Regions from separate parts of the Streptomyces sp. NPDC058231 genome, predicted to be linked through region 2. Evidence: riboswitches for the same ligand, from Rfam matches in the RefSeq annotation. Region 2 holds a riboswitch; each other region holds the start of a gene.
What was found. Region 2 has a riboswitch for S-adenosylmethionine ahead of thrC (threonine synthase). Riboswitches for the same ligand answer to the same signal wherever they lie in the genome.

Region 1: it holds a riboswitch for S-adenosylmethionine, as region 2 does, so the genes downstream of both, ACFVXE_RS04095 (putative leader peptide) here and thrC (threonine synthase) in region 2, are expected to answer to the same signal.
Region 3: it holds a riboswitch for S-adenosylmethionine, as region 2 does, so the genes downstream of both, ACFVXE_RS27420 (aminotransferase class V-fold PLP-dependent enzyme) here and thrC (threonine synthase) in region 2, are expected to answer to the same signal.

What each region holds. Positions count from the first base shown of each region.
Region 1 is NZ_JBHVWN010000004.1:44,459-50,865, forward strand. Features, by position in the region: gene ACFVXE_RS04075 (LLM class flavin-dependent oxidoreductase) at 1-54, opposite strand, end outside; partial or broken gene ACFVXE_RS04080 (LLM class flavin-dependent oxidoreductase) at 270-509, opposite strand; gene ACFVXE_RS04085 (NtaA/DmoA family FMN-dependent monooxygenase) at 506-1,882, opposite strand; gene ACFVXE_RS04090 (LLM class flavin-dependent oxidoreductase) at 1,902-3,131, opposite strand; gene ACFVXE_RS04095 (putative leader peptide) at 3,205-3,321, opposite strand; SAM riboswitch class IV at 3,369-3,481, opposite strand; gene ACFVXE_RS04100 (glutathione S-transferase C-terminal domain-containing protein) at 3,780-4,658, opposite strand; gene ACFVXE_RS04105 (putative leader peptide) at 4,831-4,950, opposite strand; gene ACFVXE_RS04110 (hypothetical protein) at 5,035-5,217, shown strand; gene ACFVXE_RS04115 (maleylpyruvate isomerase family mycothiol-dependent enzyme) at 5,274-6,011, opposite strand; partial or broken gene ACFVXE_RS04120 (transposase) at 6,170-6,407, opposite strand, start outside.
Region 2 is NZ_JBHVWN010000046.1:23,181-29,587, forward strand. Features, by position in the region: gene otsB (trehalose-phosphatase) at 1-745, shown strand, start outside; gene ACFVXE_RS26370 (trehalose-6-phosphate synthase) at 747-2,141, opposite strand; gene ACFVXE_RS26375 (glucosyl-3-phosphoglycerate synthase) at 2,186-3,136, opposite strand; SAM riboswitch class I at 3,288-3,414, shown strand; gene thrC (threonine synthase) at 3,432-4,733, shown strand; gene ACFVXE_RS26385 (ubiquitin-like small modifier protein 1) at 4,767-5,045, shown strand; gene ACFVXE_RS26390 (cold-shock protein) at 5,479-5,685, shown strand; gene groL (chaperonin GroEL) at 6,060-6,407, shown strand, end outside.
Region 3 is NZ_JBHVWN010000050.1:482-6,888, forward strand. Features, by position in the region: gene ACFVXE_RS27420 (aminotransferase class V-fold PLP-dependent enzyme) at 1-1,031, opposite strand, end outside; SAM riboswitch class IV at 1,205-1,322, opposite strand; gene trpD (anthranilate phosphoribosyltransferase) at 1,407-2,471, opposite strand; gene ACFVXE_RS27430 (cytochrome bc complex cytochrome b subunit) at 2,594-4,219, opposite strand; gene ACFVXE_RS27435 (Rieske 2Fe-2S domain-containing protein) at 4,216-5,268, opposite strand; gene ACFVXE_RS27440 (c-type cytochrome) at 5,265-6,074, opposite strand; gene ACFVXE_RS27445 (heme-copper oxidase subunit III) at 6,137-6,407, opposite strand, start outside.

The sequences.
Region 1 (6,407 bases), on a different contig from region 2:
GGAACCGGACGAGATCGGGACGAGATCGAGGACCCCGAGGGGGATGCGGGACACGGCCGGGTTTCTCCTCAGTGCTCGGCGGCAAGGGCAGCGGACACAGGTATGGACTGGTTCGTTCCCTCGACCGTGGTGTGTGCAGAGCCGTACTCGGCGAGCACCGGCCCCCAGGCCAACGACGGGTCGGGGATGTCCGGTCGCAGCACGGGGGCGATGTCGGACCGGAAGAGTTCGAGCGAATCACGGTGCCGGGCATCGGTGAGACCACCCGCGACTGCGGTGAACAGCCGGCTCCGGGAGGTGAGCGCTGCGACATGGCTGAGCACGACCGGCGGTGAGGAGGAGATGAACGGCCGCTCGTGCCGCTCCCCCACGCCGAAGCCGTCGAATCCCAACTCCTCGGCGTGCAAGGCGTTGTCGATGACTTCTCGGAAGCGCCCATCGGTCGGCTTCTGCACAGCGGTCACCGGGTGCGGGGCATGCACGATCAGGGTGACGGCCAGAAACTTCATGAAGCCACCCGCTGACCCGGCGCGTCGGCGTCGGGGTGGGCCAGGCCGAGGTGGTCGCGCAGGGTCGTGCCCTCGTACTCTGTACGGAACACGCCGCGCTCCTGCAGCAGCGGGACCACGGTGTCGGCGAAGACGTCCAGTCCGCCAGGGGTGATGTGCGGAGCAAGGATGAAGCCGTCACTGGCGTCGGCCTGTACGAAGGAGTTGATGGACTCGGCGACCGTGGCCGGGGAACCGATGAAAGCCTGACGATTGCCGGTCTCGATGACCAGGTCGCGGATCGACCACTTGTTGGCGGCCGCGCGCTCCCGCCATTCCCGGGCGATCGCCAGGGGGTCGCGGTACATACGCACCTGGGCGCGGCCGCGGGCGATGGTGTGCTCACCGAGGTCCGGTTCGATGTCGGGAGGCGGGCCGTCCGGGTCGTACGCGGACAGGTCGCGGTTCCAGACGAACTCCAGGTGCTTGATCGCGGTGGAGCCGCTGACCTGCTGGCGGCGCACCTCACGGGCTTCCTCCTGCGCCTCGGCGTCCGTGTCGCCGAGGACGAAGGTGGCGGCGGGCAGGATCAGCAACTGGTCGTGGGTGCGGCCGTGGCGGGCGAGGCGGCCCTTGACGTCCGTGTAGAACACCTGGCCTTCCCTGAGGGTGCTGTACCGACTGAAGATGGCGTCGGCGCCGGCGGCCGCGAACTCGCGTCCTTCGTCGGAGTCACCGGCCTGGAAGATCACCGGTCGGCCCTGCGGACTGCGCGGGACGTTGAACTGCCCCTCGATGTCGAAGTGTTGTCCCTTGTGCACAAAGGCTCCGGCCTGTGCGTCCCTGAGGAAGGTACCGGTCTGCTGGTCGGCGACGATCTCGTCACCACGCCACGAGTCGAACAGTTCGTTCGCGGTGGCCAGGAATTCCTTGGCGCGGGAGTAACGCTCCTCCTGCGGGAGGAAGCCGCCGCGGCGGAAGTTCTCTCCGGTGAAGGCATCCCATGAAGTGACAACGTTCCATGCTGCGCGCCCGCCCGAGAGATGATCGAGGCCGGCGAACTGGCGGGCCACCTCGTAGGGCTCGTTGAAGGTGGAGTTGATGGTGCCGGTCAGGCCGAGGTGTTCGGTGACGGCGGCGAGTGCGGACAGCACGGTGAAGGTGTCGGGGCGTCCCACCACGTCCAAGTCGTAGATCTGACCTCCTTGTTCGCGCAGCCGCAGCCCCTCGGCGAGGAACAGGAAGTCGAACTTTGCGCGTTCGGCGGTGCGCGCAAAGTGCGCGAAGGAGCTGAACTCGATGTGGCTGCCGGCCTCGGGGGCACTCCACACGGTGGTGTTGTTCACGCCGGGGAAGTGGGCCGCGAGATGTATCTGCTTGAGCGGCTTGCTCATGGTCGGTGTTCCCTCCGGCTCAGACGGATGCGTAGCGGTTGGCGGGGTGGGAGAGACCGAGCAGCCCGCGCAGGGTGTCGGCCTCGTAGACGCGCCGGAAGGCGTCGCGGCGCTGCAGTTCGGGCACCAGGCCGCGGGTGATCGCCTGGAGGTCGTGGCCGATCACGGCGGGGCGCAGCCTGAAACCGGACAGCCCGGCCCGCTGCCACTCCAGGAGCAGGTCCGCCAACTGCGCGGGGGTGCCGGTGAACACCTTCGCGTCACTGGTGTACTCATAGCCCGCGAGGCCGTCCAATCGGTCCCGGCGGGCCGCTGCCGCTGCGGGGTCGTCGTCGAGGAACACAACCAGTTCGCCGAAGACGTACAGGGGCTCCCCCGCACGCCCCGCCGTGGCCTGTTCGGCCCTGATCTCGTCGATGATGGCGCGGGCCTGGCCGGCGTCGTGCGGGGTGACGTACCCGATATCGGCCGAGCGTGCGATCAGCCGGTACGGAACGGTCTCGTGCCCCAGCGCGCTGACGACCGGCTGCCCCTGAGGTGGCCGGGGCGTGATGGAGGGACCCTTGACGCTGAAGTGCCGGCCCTCGAAGTCGATGTAGTGCAGCTTGTCGCGGTCGATGAAGCGGCCGGTGGCGACGTCCCGGATCTCCGAGTCGTCCTCCCAGCTGTCCCACAGACGGCGGACCACCTCGACGTAGTCGGCGGCCTCATCGAAGAGTTCGGTGATTGCGTCCTGGACTTCCGGTGCGTAGGCCTCTCCGAAGCGGATGCGCGGGATCGTACGGCGGCCGAAGTGAGCCGCCTCGTTCTGCCGCCCCGACACCTGGACCCGCAGGCCCGCGCGACCGGAACTGACATAGTCCAGTGTGGCGATCGCCTTGGAGATGTGGAACGGCTCCGTGTGGGTGGCGACCACGGTCGGTACGAGCCCGATGTGCCGGGTCAGCGGGGCCACGCGCGCGGCGATGAGCACCGCGTCCAGCCGCCCACGCACCTGGTCGGTACGCCCGTCGGGCTCTGTGAAGTGCGAGGACTGGAGCCCGAGCCCGTCCTCGATCGTCACGAAGTCGAGCAGACCCTGCTCGGCCTCGGTGATGATGTCGGACCAGTACGTCGCGGAGAACAGGTCCCGGGGCCGGGCCCCCGGCTCGCGCCAAGCGGCCGGGTGCCAGCCTGCGCCGTCGAGAGCGACGGCGAGGTGAAGCGCGGAGGATGAGGAAGAAGAGGACAGCGAAGAAGATGAGGACACGAAAGGGCGCCTTCCTGATTGACCGTATGTGATCGCCGAGCCTCGTCGGAAAGGTTCGGCGGCAGGGAACGGGTCAGGAACAACAGAGCGCGCCGGCCACACGCTGCAGGTCGATGTGGGTCCGGGAGTACAGGTGGAGACGCCGTCGCTGGGCAAGAACCCTGACAGGCAGGCAGGACACGGGTGGCATGACCGTCACCTCCGCCCTCCGTCTCGGCGGACCCGGGGGCCTCGCCCACTTCGCGCTTGCGGAACCCGGACGGGCTCCGCCTGGTCGTCATCTGGAGCACCCCGCCGCGCAGGAGGGTTGCCGGTCAGCAAGCCAGGGCTTGACGCTGACACTCATGACCGCCCCGAAGGCTACGCGGGGCACCTGCTCCGCGCAACGCCCGGAAATCATGGTCATGCTCACATCGCCACGACGCATAACAGCAGTGCTGCGCCATCTGTTCCATCCGACCGTACCGAGTGCGCGCCAACTGAAAGTTCGTACGGTGGCGCAGGATGGACGAGCGAGGTGCCCCCCACCGCGGTACAGGTCGTGGGGCCGGGTGCACGACCTGTACCGCGGTGGGGGCAGTCCGCGCCGCCCCGGACAGCGTGTCCACGGACGGCTCCAGCCGGCACGGCCCGTCCGGCAGACCTCACTCAGTCGGGCTGCTCCCCGGCCGTCGCGGCCTCCTTCGGTGCGTATGCCGCCGCCCAGTCCACGATCTGCACGGCCGCACCCGCGGACTCCAGGCCCTGGCAGTGTGCGTCGTGCCTACGGTCAATGCCGTCCAGGTCGAGGTGGGAGCCGAAGGCGGGGAGCGATGCCAGGCGCCGTGCGTAGGCCCACAGCCGCGGGTGGCCGGCGATGCGGTGCACTGCGGCAGCGTCCAGGTGGCGCCGGTGCACGGTGTCCAGTTGCAGCAGGGTCACCCACACCTGCACATCGGCCGTGGTCAGTTCACCGCCCAGCACGTACTCCTGGAAGGCGAGCAACTCCTCCAGCGAGTCCAGTGCGCTGATCAAGGTGGAGAGAGCGGTGTCACGTGTAGTGCCGTCGACGCCTGGCTGCCCGGCGCGCTGTGCGGCTTCGTTGATGTCCCGCTCGCAGAGGTGTCCGATGGTTTCGATCCCCTTTTCGGTGCCGAACGGCTGGAGTGAAGGGCCACGGCCGCGGAGGTGCCGAGCGAGGTCGTGGAGGATGTCGGGGGTATGCGTGCTGACGATCCGCCCCGTCCAGCCATCGCTGAGCACAGGCGCCGCAGCCGGTCCGGGGTGCTGGTGCGAACTGGCCTCGTACAGGGGGCGCAGCGCGGCGTGGCTCCCATCGGGACCGTCGGGCACCGACGGCAACAGCGTCACGGGGAGGATGTCGTCGAGGCAGAGCAGGCTGTGGGTGACGGCGATCTGCAAACAGTACGGGCAGGACAAGGTGAGGTGGAGCCGGTAGCGGTGCGGTGCGGCGTAGTAGCCGCTGCGTGTGTCACAGCCGATCCTTCCGCGGAAGGAGGGGGTGGCTGTCGAGGGTACGGCGAGCATGCGTCTCCCTGGGTCCTGGTTGCGGTACGCGGGTTGTGGGGGCAGGTCTGGTGCGTCGGATTCGGGCACGCAGACATGCGGAGGGCGTGGGGCGCGGCGACGTCGGCGCGCGACCATCCACAGAGGGAGGAGAAGTCGGATGGAGTGCGGGGGCGAGGCCGCTGCCTCCGCCTCAGCCGAGAGGACTTGCCGCGCTGCAGACGCGCAGCAGATCGATGTGGCGACGGGAAGTCAGCAACGGCAGCTGGAGCGCGCAGACCACACAGACCGTTTCCACCTCTGAACGCCCCATGGTCTCCTGCCCGTTCGCTCGCGCTCCACCCTGGAGTGTCGAACTGCTTGCGCACCTCGTCAAGAGTGCTCCTTGCCTCCACCCGTGCAGGGCCTGTGTCGCAAGGGGTATCGCCCGTCCTCGGCCGCCGCGCAGGCGACAGGCGGCGGAAGCGACCAGTGGGACAGCATCCTGCCCGCCTCCGCCGTGCTGGTGAAATGGCGGCTCGATGAGGACGCGCCGACGGGCTACTGGATACCGAACCTGCCGCCGACACCGTCGGAGTAATTGTCAAGAGTTGTGGATCCGCTGATCTGCGGTGGCGTTCGGCCCGCGGCCGACGATCAGTAGAGGAATGGTGGTTCGGGTAGTGCCGCGCCGTCCTGCACGGTCAGGTCAGCGCCCTGGGAACGTCCCATCAGCCAGGCCAGAAGTGAACTTTCCGGGCCGTGGACCACTGGTGCCGGCCGCGCGGTGCTGATGTCGTACCAGGTGTCGGTGGCGGCGGCGTGCAACCTCATGGCAGGGGCGTCGGCGCGTGCGCTGAACGACGCGACCACCCGGCCCAGCATCGCGTGGACGAAGTCGGCCGGCCACCGCGCAGGCGTGTACCCGGCGTCCAGATCGACGTGGTGGACCAGCACCTCGCACAGCCGGGAATCGGCGGCCCGTGCCGCGGGACGCTCCTGACCCCGCGTCCAGCGAACCGTCCGATTCCACGCCGCGGTCGTCATCCACCGGTACTCCGCCGCGAACTGGGCGGCACTGTCGCGCAGGTCGGCCACGAGTGCATTGGCGCCGCGACCCGCTCCCCTCTCGATCTGCTCCTCCCGGGCCGCCACGCTCGGATACTCCGGCGTCTCCACTCCGGTCCGGGCCCAGATCAGCAGATGGCGGCCGCCATCGGCGTTGCGGGCCAGATGGGTCAGGACATGCCCGCGTGACCAGTTCGGCAGCAGCGACGGGGCGCGCACGTCGGCGTCGGTGAACCGGGCTGCCGTCCGAAGGAGGTGCTCGGTCGCAGCATCGATCTGCTCGAGGACGGCCGCGGGGTCGAAGCCCGCGTCGGCATCGGTCGTCACGCTGCCACTGCCTCGGGCCGCTCGACCGACAGACCGCGTTCGAACCGGGCACCGGCGCGGACCAACGGGACCAGATGGGCGCCGTTGACGGCTCGCCGGCGAGCTTGCGCGGCCCCGCCACCACGCGTGACCGTCGCAGCTGCGGGCCCACGGCCGGCGACCTCACGCAGAGCCTTCCAGAACCCGAGTGCGTCGTCGCCGACGGCCATGACCGGGGCGCGCATGCGCCGGCGGGCGCAGTCGCGCAGCAGGCCGGCCCACGCCTCGGTCGACGCGCGGTAACCGTCGGCCATGGCCACCAGCTCCTTGGTGCCGTCGGCGCGCACGCCGAGCACGACCAGGACGGCGGCCTTGGCCTGTTCCAGGCCTATCAGCAGGTGGATGCCGTCGACCCAA
Region 2 (6,407 bases):
CGACGGCACCCTCGCCGACATCGTCCCTGACCCGGAGCAGGCCCGCGCCCACCCCGGCGCCGTCCCGGCCCTCGCCGCGCTCGCCCCGAAGGTCGCCTCCGTCGCCGTGATCACCGGCCGCCCGGCCGTCGTCGCGGTCCGGCAGGGCGGTTTCGCCGCGGTCCCCGGCCTGGACCACCTCGTCGTCCTCGGTCACTACGGCGCCGAGCGCTGGGACGCCGCCTCCGGTACCGTCCGCGCCCCCGCGGCGCATCCGGGCGTGGCCGCCACCCGCGCCGAACTTCCCGGTGTGCTCGACCGGTTCGACTCCTGGCACGGCACCTGGATCGAGGAGAAGGGGCAGGCGCTCGCCGTCCACACCCGCCGCGCCGCCGACCCGCAGGCCGCGTTCGACGCGCTGCGGGGCCCGCTCGGCGAGCTCGCCGCCCGGCACGGTCTGATCGTCGAACCGGGCCGCCTCGTGCTGGAGCTGCGCCCGCCCGGCATGGACAAGGGCGTGGCGCTCGCGGAGTACGTACGGGAGGTGGGTGCCGAGTCCGTCCTGTTCGCCGGCGACGACCTGGGCGACCTGGCCGCCTACAGCGCCGTGGAGAAGCTCCGCGCCGACGGCCCGGACGGCATCCCCGGGCTGCTGGTCTGCAGCGGCAGCACGGAGGTCCGCGAACTCGCCGAGCGCGCCGACCTGTTGCTGGCCGGCCCGGAAGCCGTCGTCGGCTTCCTCGCGGCGCTGGCCGAGCGCCTCTGACTCACTCCCGCAGCAGCGCCTGCAACTGGTCGAGGAACCACTGCTGCGGCGGCAGCGCCGTAGCCGCAGCGGCCAGCCGCTTCGAGCGTTCCGCCCGTTCCCCGTCCGGCAGCGTCAGCGCCTCGTGCAGTGCGGCCGCCGTCGCCGACACGTCGTACGGGTTGACCACGATGGCGTCGGCGCCCAGCTCCTCGTACGCCCCCGCCTCCCGTGACAGCACCAGCGCGCAGCCGGCGTCGGAGACCACCGGGACCTCCTTCGCGACCAGGTTCATGCCGTCGCGGATCGGATTGACGAGCGCCACGTCCGCCAGCCGGTACGCCCCCAGCGAGCGCGCGAAGTCGTCGTCCACATGGAGCAGGACGGGGGTCCAACCAGGTGTCCCGTAGCCGGAGTTGATCTCCTCCGCCAGTCGCTGCACCTCCGCCGTGTACTCCCGGTACACCGCGAGGTCCTGCCGCGACGGGTACGCGAACGCCACGTGCACCACCCGTTCGCGCCACTCGGGGTGCGTGTCCAGCAGTTCCCGGTACGCCAGCAGCCCGCGCACGATGTTCTTGGACAGTTCCGTACGGTCCACCCGCACGATCGTCCTCCGGCCGGTGCCGCCCACCTGCTCCCGCAGGATCTCCATCCGCTCGTCCACGTCGCTCTCGTGCGCCCGGCGGCGCAGGAAGTCCGCGTCCGCGCCCAGTCCGTGCACGCCGACGCGTGTCCGGCCGGTGCCGCCCAGGATCTCCGTGCAGCAGCCGATGAAGGCGTCCGCCCAGCGCCGGGTCAGGAACGCCGCCCGGTCCGCGCCGAGGATGCCGCGGAGCAGCTGTCCGGCGATGTCGTCCGGCAGCAGGCGGAAATAGTCGACCGGCGCCCACGGGGTGTGCGAGAAGTGGCCGATGCGCAGGTCGGGGCGGAGTTCGCGGAGCATGCCGGGGACCAGCGCCAGGTGGTAGTCCTGCACCAGGACGGCGGCGCCCTCGCCCGCCTCCTCGGCGAGGGCTTCGGCGAAAGCCCGGTTGTACGTCTCGAACGACGCCCACAGGCGCCGGAACTCCGCGTCGAAGACCGGCTCCAGCGGCGTCTGGTACAGCATGTGGTGGACGAACCAGAGCACCGAGTTCGCGATGCCGTTGTACGCGTCGGCGTGCACGTCGGCGTCGATGTCGAGCATGCGCACGCCCGGCTCGGCGATCCCGCGCCTGATCGCTTCCCGGTCCCCGTCGCCGAGCGCGGCGCAGACCCACAGCTTGTCGTCGACGGCGCTCAGACCGGAGACGAGTCCGCCGCCGCCGCGCCTGGCGTCGATCGAACCGTCCTCCCGCAGCGTGTACGAGACGGGGCCGCGGTTGGACGCCACGAGTACCTGGGCGGCAGAGGTGATCGCGTGCTCGGAGACCATGTTGCGGAATCTAGCCCGATCGCGAACCGCCCAAACGTGCGAAGTCAGGCCGCGCGGCGCGAAACATACTCGTCGATCTCGCACATCGGCGGCCGTTCCTCCGTGTCCACCGGGTGCGTGCGCGGTACGAAGCCCTCCTCGCCGCGCTCGAACTGGGTCAGGGCCGGCCGTACCAGATGGCCTCGGGAGAGCCGCAGTTGTGCGGTGCGGTAGATCGCGGCCGCCATCCGGCCCAGTGCCTGCCCGTCCTGGTGGCGGTGTTTGCGCACCCCCACATCCACCTGTGCCAGCGCGTCCAGCCCCACCGTGTGCAGCGCGTCCACCAGCAGGCCCAGCTCCACTCCGTAACCGACCGGGAACGGCAGCCGTTCCAGCAGCGAGCGCCGCACCGCGTACTCGCCGCCCAGCGGCTGTACCAGGCCGGCCAGCTGCGGCCAGTGCAGATTGAGCAGCGGGCGAGCCACCAGTTCGGTGACCCGGCCGCCTTGACCTGCGGTGTCGCCGAGCGGGCGGTCGTACATCGCCTTCACGAACTGCACCTCGGGGTCGGTGAGCAGCGGGCCGACGATGCCCGAGACGAAGTCCGCCGAGAAGTCCTTGAGGTCGGCGTCTATGAAGCAGACGATGTCACCGCTGGTGACCAGCAGCGAGCGCCACAGCACCTCGCCCTTGCCGGGGAGGGCGGGTATGCGGGGGAGTATCGCGTCGCGGTGGACCACCCGGGCGCCCGCCTTCCGGGCGACTTCCGCGGTGGCGTCCGTCGATCCGGAATCGATCACCAGCAGCTCGTCGACCAGCTGGACCTTCTCCATCAGCTCGGCCCGGATCGTGCCGACGATCGCGCCGACCGTCGCCTCCTCGTTCAGGGCGGGCAGGACGACGCTCACGCTGCCACGCCGCGGATCCCTGGCCTTGGCGGCGAGGAGCCGGTCCAGCGGGCGGTCGGCGGCCGACCAGGAACGCCCGGCCAGCCAGCGTTCGACCTCTTCCAGCACGGTCGATACTCCCTGTATGTGATCCATCTCGCGGTTCGGACGACTATCTCAACCGTCCGTTGCTTCGGTTACAGTCTTGAACAACGCGGATGACCCTCGCATGTCGGGGTGTCCGCGAATAAATGCCTGGATCAATGATCCAGTGCCACAGCGCTCATCCAGAGGGACTGAGGGAACGGCCCGTTGAAGTCCCGGCAACCCTCCCGCCGACCGCGAGGTCAGGTGGGGAAGGTGCCAATTCCGTCTCGTGGCGAAATGCGTCGCGAGGAAGATGAGGAGAAAGGGCCTCGCCATCATGGCTGCGCAGACTGTTGCAGTAAGCACCGATTCCTCCACCGACGCCGTCGATCTCGGCCCCGCAGCGGCACTCTCCTGCCGCGAATGCGGAGAGCGTTTCGCGCTCGGTCCCATTTTCGCCTGTGCGTCCTGTTTCGGGCCGCTCGAAGTGGCGTACGACCTGCCGAGCGGCTCCCCGGACGAGCTGAAGAAGCGCATCGAGGCCGGACCGAACAACATCTGGCGTTACGCGCCGCTGCTGCCGGTCCCCGCCGATGTCGCCGACAAGCCCAACATCAACCCCGGCTTCACCAAGCTGGTCAAGGCCGACAACCTCGCCCGCGAACTGGGCGTCACCGGCGGCCTGTACGTCAAGGACGACTCCGGCAACCCGACGCACTCCTTCAAGGACCGCGTCGTCGCGATCGCCGTCGAGGCCGCGCGCGCCTTCGGGTTCACCACCCTCTCCTGCTCCTCCACCGGCAACCTCGCCGGTGCGGTGGGCGCGGCCGCGGCCCGGGCCGGCTTCCGGTCCTGCGTGTTCATCCCGCACGACCTGGAGCAGGGCAAGGTCGTCATGGCCGCGGTGTACGGCGGCCAGCTGGTCGGCATCGAGGGCAACTACGACGACGTCAACCGCTTCTGCTCGGAGCTCATCGGCGACCCGCTCGGCGAGGGCTGGGGCTTCGTCAACGTCAACCTGCGCCCGTACTACGGCGAGGGCTCCAAGACGCTCGCGTACGAGATCTGCGAGCAGCTCGGCTGGCAGCTGCCCGACCAGCTCGTCATCCCGATCGCGTCCGGCTCCCAGCTCACGAAGATCGACAAGGGGCTGCAGGAGCTGATCAAGCTCGGTCTCGTCGAGGACAAGCCGTACCGGATCTTCGGCGCCCAGGCCGAGGGCTGCTCCCCGGTCTCCACGGCCTTCAAGGCCGGTCATGACGTCGTGCGTCCCCAGAAGCCGAACACGATCGCCAAGTCCCTGGCGATCGGCAACCCGGCCGACGGCCCGTACGTCCTGGACATCGCCCGCCGCACCGGTGGAGCCGTCGAGGACGTCAACGACGACCAGGTCGTCGACGCGATCAAGCTGCTGGCCCGCACCGAGGGCATCTTCGCCGAGACGGCGGGCGGGGTGACGGTCGGCGTGACGAAGAAGCTGATCGAGGCGGGCCTGCTGGACCCGACGCTCACCACCGTCGTCCTGAACACCGGAGACGGTCTCAAGACGCTGGACGCGGTCGCCCCGACCACCGGTCCGACCGCGACCATCCGGCCGAGCCTGGACGCGTTCCGCGACGCCGGCCTCGCCGGCAGCTGACCCGACCACCCGAGACGTAAGGAAGGCACCCACATGAGCGTCAAGGTCCGTATCCCCACCATCCTGCGCACCTACACGGGCGGCCAGGCCGAGGTCCCGGCCGAGGGTGCGACGCTGTCGCAGGTCATCGACTCCCTGGAGCAGAGCCACCCGGGTATCGCGGCGCGCGTCCTGGACGACCAGGGCAAGCTCCGCCGCTTCGTGAACGTGTACGTCAACGACGACGACGTGCGCTTCGAGGGCGGCCTGGAGACGGCCACCCCGGACGGTGCGGGCATCTCCATCATCCCGGCGGTCGCGGGCGGCTGCTGACCCGGTATCGGGTCTCACGTCCGACTTCACAGCAGTACCGGAATTGCCCCCTCTGCGAGGTAAGCGGAGGGGGCAATTCTGCATGGTTGAGCGCGGTACAGTGGGGAAGCCCCCTCCGCTGCCCGTGCCGACCGCATATGAAAATGCGCCCGCCCGCGACAAGATGCAGCCAAAGTGCTCGATCTCCTTGCGCCGTAAGTGGCCTTTGTCCGGCCCGAGTTGCCCTGGAATCGCATAAATTCCGCATATTCGGGTGTTCGGTGCTGCCCAGAATTCTCGTCCGATTGACCTGTTGCAGAGGGCAGTTGGGCAGATACATTCAGCCGCGGTCGACGCGTTCCGGCGCACGCACCCTCTCCTGTCGGAGGGTGAGTTCTGACCCGGGTCCGCGAAGTGCGGTCCTGTGCAAGGGCCAGTAATAGGGGAGTTAGGCATGGCTCAGGGCACCGTCAAGTGGTTCAACGCGGAGAAGGGGTACGGCTTCATCGCGGTCGACGGTGGTGCGGATGTTTTCGTCCACTACAGCGCGATCCAGATGGACGGGTACCGCACCCTCGAAGAGGGTCAGCGAGTTGAATTCGAAATCTCGCAGGGCCAGAAGGGGCCGCAGGCGGACATGGTCAAGCTCGCCGTCGGCTGAGCTCGGCGCGGTCGGCCAACGACACTACTCACGCATGAAGGGCCCGTACCCCCAGGGGGACGGGCCCTTCACGCGTCGTCCGCCGCGTCGCCCCGCACCCCGTCCCGTGCGCCGCCCGTGCCCCCGTCCCGCGCTCCGCCCCGCGTGCCCTTCTCGGTCCTCGGTCGTCCACGACCGCCGGGGGCGCTTGCACTCGTGGGGGTCGAGTGCTAATCATTGCGTTAGCACTCTCCAGGTGAGAGTGACAGAACTTGGACCGGGCCGGTGAGGCCCGCAGGCTCGGTGGAGCAAGGAACCGCCGGGCAGGCAGGCCGTCCGTCGCGGGCGCCACTCGGTCCGGAGAAATCCACCCCTGTCCGGGAGGACCACTTCACATGGCCAAGATCATCGCGTTCGACGAGGAGGCACGGCGCGGTCTCGAGCGCGGGATGAACCAGCTCGCCGACGCCGTCAAGGTCACCCTCGGCCCCAAGGGCCGCAACGTCGTCCTCGAGAAGAAGTGGGGCGCGCCCACGATCACCAACGATGGTGTTTCCATCGCCAAGGAGATCGAGCTCGAGGACCCGTACGAGAAGATCGGCGCAGAGCTGGTCAAGGAAGTCGCCAAGAAGACGGACGACGTCGCCGGCGACGGTACGACCACCGCCACCGTTCTCGCCCAGGCTCTCGTCCGTGAGGGCCTTCGCAACGTCGCCGCGGGTGCGAACCCGATGGCGCTCAAG
Region 3 (6,407 bases), on a different contig from region 2:
CCCACCCGCGGGGCGTCGTCGCCGAACAGCGACAACACCTTGACCTGGGGAACCTCGGCGAGACCCGCCCTGACCAGGGCGACCAGCCGCTGCTCGCGGGCGACGAGACGGTCGAAGCCGGCCTCGGCGAGGGCCCTGCAGGCGGAGGCGATCGAGTAGGCGCCGATGACGTTGGGCGAGCCGGCCTCGTGGCGGGCGGAGGTGGAGTGCCACTCGACGTCCACCCCGCCGTCGGCGCGCCTGGCGACCTTGCGCGAGGCGCCGCCACCGGCGAGGTACGGGTCCGCGTCCTGGAGCCAGTCGGCGCGGCCCGCGAGGACACCGGAGCCGAACGGCGCGTACAGCTTGTGCCCGGAGAAGGCGACCCAGTCGACGTCGAGCTCGTCGATGTCGACCGCGTGGTGCGGGGCGAGCTGCGCGGCGTCGAGGACGATCCGGGCGCCGTGCGCGTGGGCGGCGGCGGCCAGCTCCCGCACCGGCCACAGCTCACCGGTGACGTTCGAGGCGCCGGTGACACAGACCAACGCGGGGCCGTAGGGGTCACGCCCGGCGAGCGCCCGCTCCAGCGTCTCGACGGCCTGGGCCGGGGTGCGGGGGGCGTTCAGGTAGGTGACGCGGGCGTCGCGCCAGGGAAGCAGCGAGGCGTGGTGCTCGGTCTCGTACACGAAGACCTGGCAGTCTGCGGGGATCGCCGCGGCCAGCAGGTTCAGCGAGTCCGTCGTCGACCGGGTGAAGATCACCTGGTCGTCGGCGCGGCAGCCCAGGAACTCCGCGACGGTCCTGCGGCTGTTCTCGAAGAGATCCGTGGACAGCTGCGAGAGATAGCCGGCGCCGCGGTGCACGCTTCCGTAGTACGGGGCGTACGCGGCGACGTCGTCCCACACGCGCTGCAGGGCCGGGGCGCTGGCCGCGTAGTCCAGGGCGGCGTACGTGACCTCACCGCCGGTCACCAGCGGAACGGTCACATCTCGTCCCAGAACGGGCAGCGGGGTACAAAGGGACTGGTCGGCGGCAGCGGTGAAGACGGACATGGCGAACTCCCGTAACAGGCAGGCGAATTCACTGCGCAGGCGGGTACGCGGCAGCGCAGCTGAAGGTGAAGGGTGTGCGGAGAAGGGCCGACGGCCCTATCGCATTCGCGTGCTCACAAGAGGCTCCCTTGAGGACCAGGACCCCAGGGATGTGACATTCGGAGATGTCCAGGGGTCCGCGCTTGCCGCAGACCTCGCTGCCTACGGCCTGGTCTTCACCCGGGGCACCCCGCCACGGACGGAGGGTTGCCGGACAGCGGGCCGGGGCCGTAGTCGCTGTCACTCATGACCTGTCAAGCATCCTGCCACACGTGCGCCGACGCGCAAGGCGCAGTCCAAGATCTGGACTGCGCCCTGTGCCGGATTTCCTTGCGGTCAGGCGTTGCTGACCGCCACCCAGCGTTCCAGCGCCGCCTGGGCCGCACCGGAGTCGATGGACTCGGCGGCCTTCTCGATCCCGGCGGCGAGCCGCTCGTCCAGCGTGCCCTCGCCCGGGTCCAGCGCCGTCAGTGCCGCCGCCGTGTTGAGCAGTACGGCGTCCCGTACCGGACCGGTCTCACCGGCCAGCAGCCGGCGGGCCACATCGGCGTTGTACGACGCGTCGGCGCCCCGCAGCGCCTCGACGGGGACCAGCTCCAGGCCGACGTCGCGCGGATCGAACGCCTCCTCGCGCACCGCGCCGTCCCGGACCACCCAGACCCGGGAGGTGGCCGTGGTGGTCAGCTCGTCCAGACCGTCGTCGCCGCGGAAGACGAGCGCCGAGTTGCCGCGCGCCGCGAGCACGCCCGCGACGATGGGAGCCATCTTCGCATCGGCGACCCCGACGGCCTGGGAGCGCACCTGGGCCGGGTTGGTGAGCGGTCCGAGGATGTTGAACGTGGTCGGTGTGCCGAGCTCCTTGCGGGCCTTCGCCACGTACCGCAGGGCGGGGTGGAACTTCACCGCGAAGCAGAAGGTGATGCCGGCCTCCTCCGCGACCTGGACGACCCGCTGCGGGGTCAGTTCCAGGTTGACGCCGAGCTTCTCCAGGACGTCGGAGGCGCCGCTGGCCGAGGAGGAGGCGCGGTTGCCGTGCTTGACGACCTTGGCGCCGGTGCCCGCCACGACGATCGCGGACATCGTGGAGATGTTGACCGTCTTGGCGAGGTCCCCGCCGGTGCCGACGATGTCGACCGTGCGGCCCGGCACGTGGATCGTGGTGGCGTGCTCGTACATCGCGCGGACGAGTCCGGTGACCTCGTCGACGGTCTCGCCCTTGGCGCGCAGGGCGACGGCGAAACCGGCGATCTGCACGTCGGTCGCCTCACCGCTCATGATGTTGTCCATCGCCCAGGCGGTGTCGTCCGCGGTCAGGTTCTCGCCGCGCAGCAGGGGGTTCAGCACGCCCGGCCAGGAACGAGCCGCCACGCTGTCGCCGCCGACCGGGGTCACAACGTTCATGGTCCGCTCCTGGGGTCCACAGCCGAAAAAGGGATGACCCCACCTTATCGAGCGCCGGGGACAGCGAAGAGCCCCGTCCATCGAATGGACGGGGCTCCTGCTGTGGCGATCAGTTCAGGTGATCAGTGGTGGCCGTGGCCGCTGGTGATCTCCTTGTACTCCTCGACGGAGGGCTTGGCGATCTGGTTGTGCTCGCCGTAGTAGCCCTTGCTGAGCTTGGCCCGCAGCTTCTGCAGTGCGGGCACCTTGCGCTCGACACCGTTCTCGTCGACCGTCGGGCCGATCTCGACCGGCTTGTACTGCTCGTGCGCGGTGAGCGTGTGCAGCTGCTCGGGACCGAGCGGCTCGTGGATCTCGACGAACTCACCGTGCGGCAGGCGCTTGATGAGACCGGACTCGCGTCCGTGCAGCACCTTCTCCTTGTCGCGGCGCTGAAGGCCGAGGCAGATCCGCTTCGTGACGATGAACGCGACCACCGGGCCCACGAAGATGAAGATCCGGACGAACCACGAGATGGCGTTCAGCGAGAGGTGGAAGTGCGTGGCCCAGAGGTCGTTGCCACCGCCGATGAAGACGATCACGTACTCCGTGATCCAGGCGACGCCGAAGGCCGTCCGGGTCGGGGCGTTGCGCGGGCGGTCCAGCAGGTGGTGCTCGCGCTTGTCACCGGTGACCCAGGACTCGACGAACGGGTAGACCGCGATGATGGCGAGTACCAGTCCGAAGGCCATCAGCGGGATGAACACGCCCAGGACCAGCGTGTGGCCCCAGAGGTTGATCTCCCACCCCGGCATCACTCGGATCAGACCCTCGGCGAAGCCCATGTACCAGTCGGGCTGGGCGCCGGTGGACACCTGGTCCGGGCGGTACGGGCCGATGGCCCAGATCGGGTTGATCGAGGCGATGCCCGCGATGATCGCGATGACGCCGAAGACCAGGAAGAAGAAACCTCCGGCCTTCGCCATGTAGATCGGCAGCAGCGGCATGCCGACGACGTTCTTGTTGGTCCGGCCGGGACCCGCGAACTGCGTGTGCTTGTGGTAGAAGACCAGGATCAGGTGGCCGACCACCAGGCCGAGCATGATGCCCGGCAGCAGCAGGATGTGGATCGAGTAGAACCGCGCGACGAAGTCGCCGCCCGGGAACTCTCCGCCGAACAGGAACATCGAGATGTACGTGCCGACGATCGGCGTGGCCAGGATCGCGCCCTGGGTGAACCGGACACCGGTACCGGAGAGCAGGTCGTCCGGGAGCGAGTAACCGGTGAAACCGGTGAACATGCCCAGGACGAACAGCAGGAAGCCGAAGAGCCAGTTGATCTCACGGGGCTTGCGGAACGCACCCGTGAAGAAGACGCGCATCATGTGCACGAACATGCCGGCCAGGAAGATCAGCGCGGCCCAGTGGTGGATCTGGCGGACCAGGAGACCACCGCGGACGTCGAAGCTGATGTCCAGGGTCGAGGAGTAGGCCTCGGACATCCGGATGCCCTGCATCGGCTCGTACGAGCCGTGGTACACGACCTCGTTCATGCTCGGGTGGAAGAACAGCGTCAGATACACACCCGTGAGGATGATGATGATGAAGCTGTAGAGGCAGACCTCGCCGAGCATGAAGGACCAGTGGTCCGGGAAGATCTTGCGCATGTTGGACTTGGCCAGGGAGTAGATCCCGAGCCGGCCGTCCGCCCAGTCGGCCACCCGCTCACCGGCGGGCGCCTTGCGCTTGGTGTCTGTCGCAGTACTCATCCGCGCTCCCAGAAGGCAGGACCGACGGGCTCTTCGAAGTCACCGAGCGCTTCGAGGTTGCCCTCGGCGTTCACGCCGATCCGCAGCTGCGGAAGGGAGTGACCGGCCGGACCGAAGATGACGCGGGCGCCGTCGGAGAGGTCGAAGGTGGACTGGTGGCACGGGCAGAGCACGTGGTGCGTCTGCTGCTCGTACAGGCTGATCGGGCAGCCGACGTGGGTGCAGATCTTCGAGAAGGCCACGATGCCCTCGTGGGCCCACTCCCGCTCGCGCTTGTCCTTGATGTTCTCCGGCTGGATACGGATGATCATCAGCGCAGCCTTGGCGATCTGCGTCTGGAAGTCGTGCGCGTCCTCCTCCAGGCCCTCGGGCATGGCGAAGGTGAGCGAACCCACCGCGATGTCCTCGGGACGCAGCGGCTCCATCGTGTTCATGTTGATGAGCTGCTTGCCCTTGGCCCACAGGGTCTGGCGGAGCTTCTTCTCCGGCAGCGGACCGAGGTCGCGCAGCAGGACCACACCGGCGAGCGGCACCAGGGCCAGCGCACCGAACATGGTGTTGCGGATCAGCTTGCGCCGGCCGAAGGCGGACTCCTCGGCACCGGCCGCGAAGTCGGCGAGAACCTTCGCCTTGACCTCGGGCTCGGCCTCGATGGCGTGACGGTCGTCGGCGACCTCCACGTCGGACATCAGGGTGCGCGCCCAGTGGACGGCGCCCGCTCCGATCGTGAACAGGGCCACGCCCAGGGTCAGACCCAGCGAGAAGTTGAGCGCGCTCACATGGCCGAACGGCCAGATGTACACGATCTTGTCGACCGGGAAAATGACGTAGGAGGCGATGAAGCCGACCGTCGCGAGCATGGACACCACGAACATGAGCGCGACCGTGCGCTCGGAGCGCCTGGCGGCGCGCTCGTCGATGTCCTGGATGCGCGGCCGGTGGGCCGGCAGCCCCGGGTCCGCGAACGGGTCGCCCGCGCCCTCTACCGCGCCGTGCGCGGAGTCCTGCCCGGCGGGCAGGTTCTTCTCTGGAATCTCTTGGCTACTCATGACTTCTTGGCCTTAGCGGTGTGGGCCGCGACCCAGACGGCAACTGCGATCAGTGTGCCCAGCCCGAAGATCCAGCCGAACAGACCCTCGCTGACCGGACCGAGGCCGCCCAGCTTGAGGCCGCCAGGGCTCTCGGAGTCGGAGCTGTTCACGGTGTGGATGTACGCGATGATGTCCTTCTTCTGCTGCTCGGGCATCGTCGTGTCGGGGAAGGACGGCATGTTCTGCGGGCCGGTCTGCATGGCCTCGTAGATGTGCTTCGGGTCCACGTCCTCAAGGCTGGGCGCGTACTTGCCCTTGGTGAGCGCACCGCCCTCGCCGGTGAAGTTGTGGCACTGCGCGCAGTTGGTACGGAACAGGTCGCCACCCTTGGCGATGTTCGCACCGTCAGGGCTGACCTGGTCCTCGGTCGGCACGATCGGGCCGGCGCCGAGCGACGCGACGTACGCCGCGAGCTGGTCGATCTCGGCCTGGGAGTAGATGACCTTCTTCTTCGGTACCTGGGCACCCGGCTGCTGTGCCGGCATACGGCCGGTACCGACCTGGAAGTCGACGGCGGCGGAGCCCACGCCGACAAGGCTCGGCCCGTCGGTGGTGCCCTGACCGCCGGTTCCGTGGCAGCTGGCGCAACCGACGGAGTACAGCTTCTTGCCCTCATCGATGGCGAGGGACTGGGCGGTGTCGTCGGCCTGCGCCTTACTCGCGGGCGCAAACGCGGCGTACAGCCCCCCAGTGGCCGCCAGCGCGAGGAGTAGTACGACGACCGCCGCCAACGGATGGCGTCGTCGTGCGGAGAGCTTTTTCACGGATTACCCCGGTGTCAGGATCTTCTGCGTCGATGCTGGATGTGGTTCGGGTTCGAGCCCGGTTACTTGATCATGTAGATCGTGGCGAAGAGGCCGATCCACACGACATCGACGAAGTGCCAGTAATAGGACACGACGATGGCAGCGGTCGCCTGTTCGTGGGTGAACCTCTTGGCTGCGTATGTCCTGCCCAGAACGAGCAGGAAGGCGATGAGACCGCCTGTCACATGCAGACCGTGGAAGCCGGTGGTCAGGTAGAACACCGAGCCGTACGGATCGGAGGACAGCGAGAGGCCGTCCTTCTTCACCAGCTCGGTGTACTCGAGGACCTGG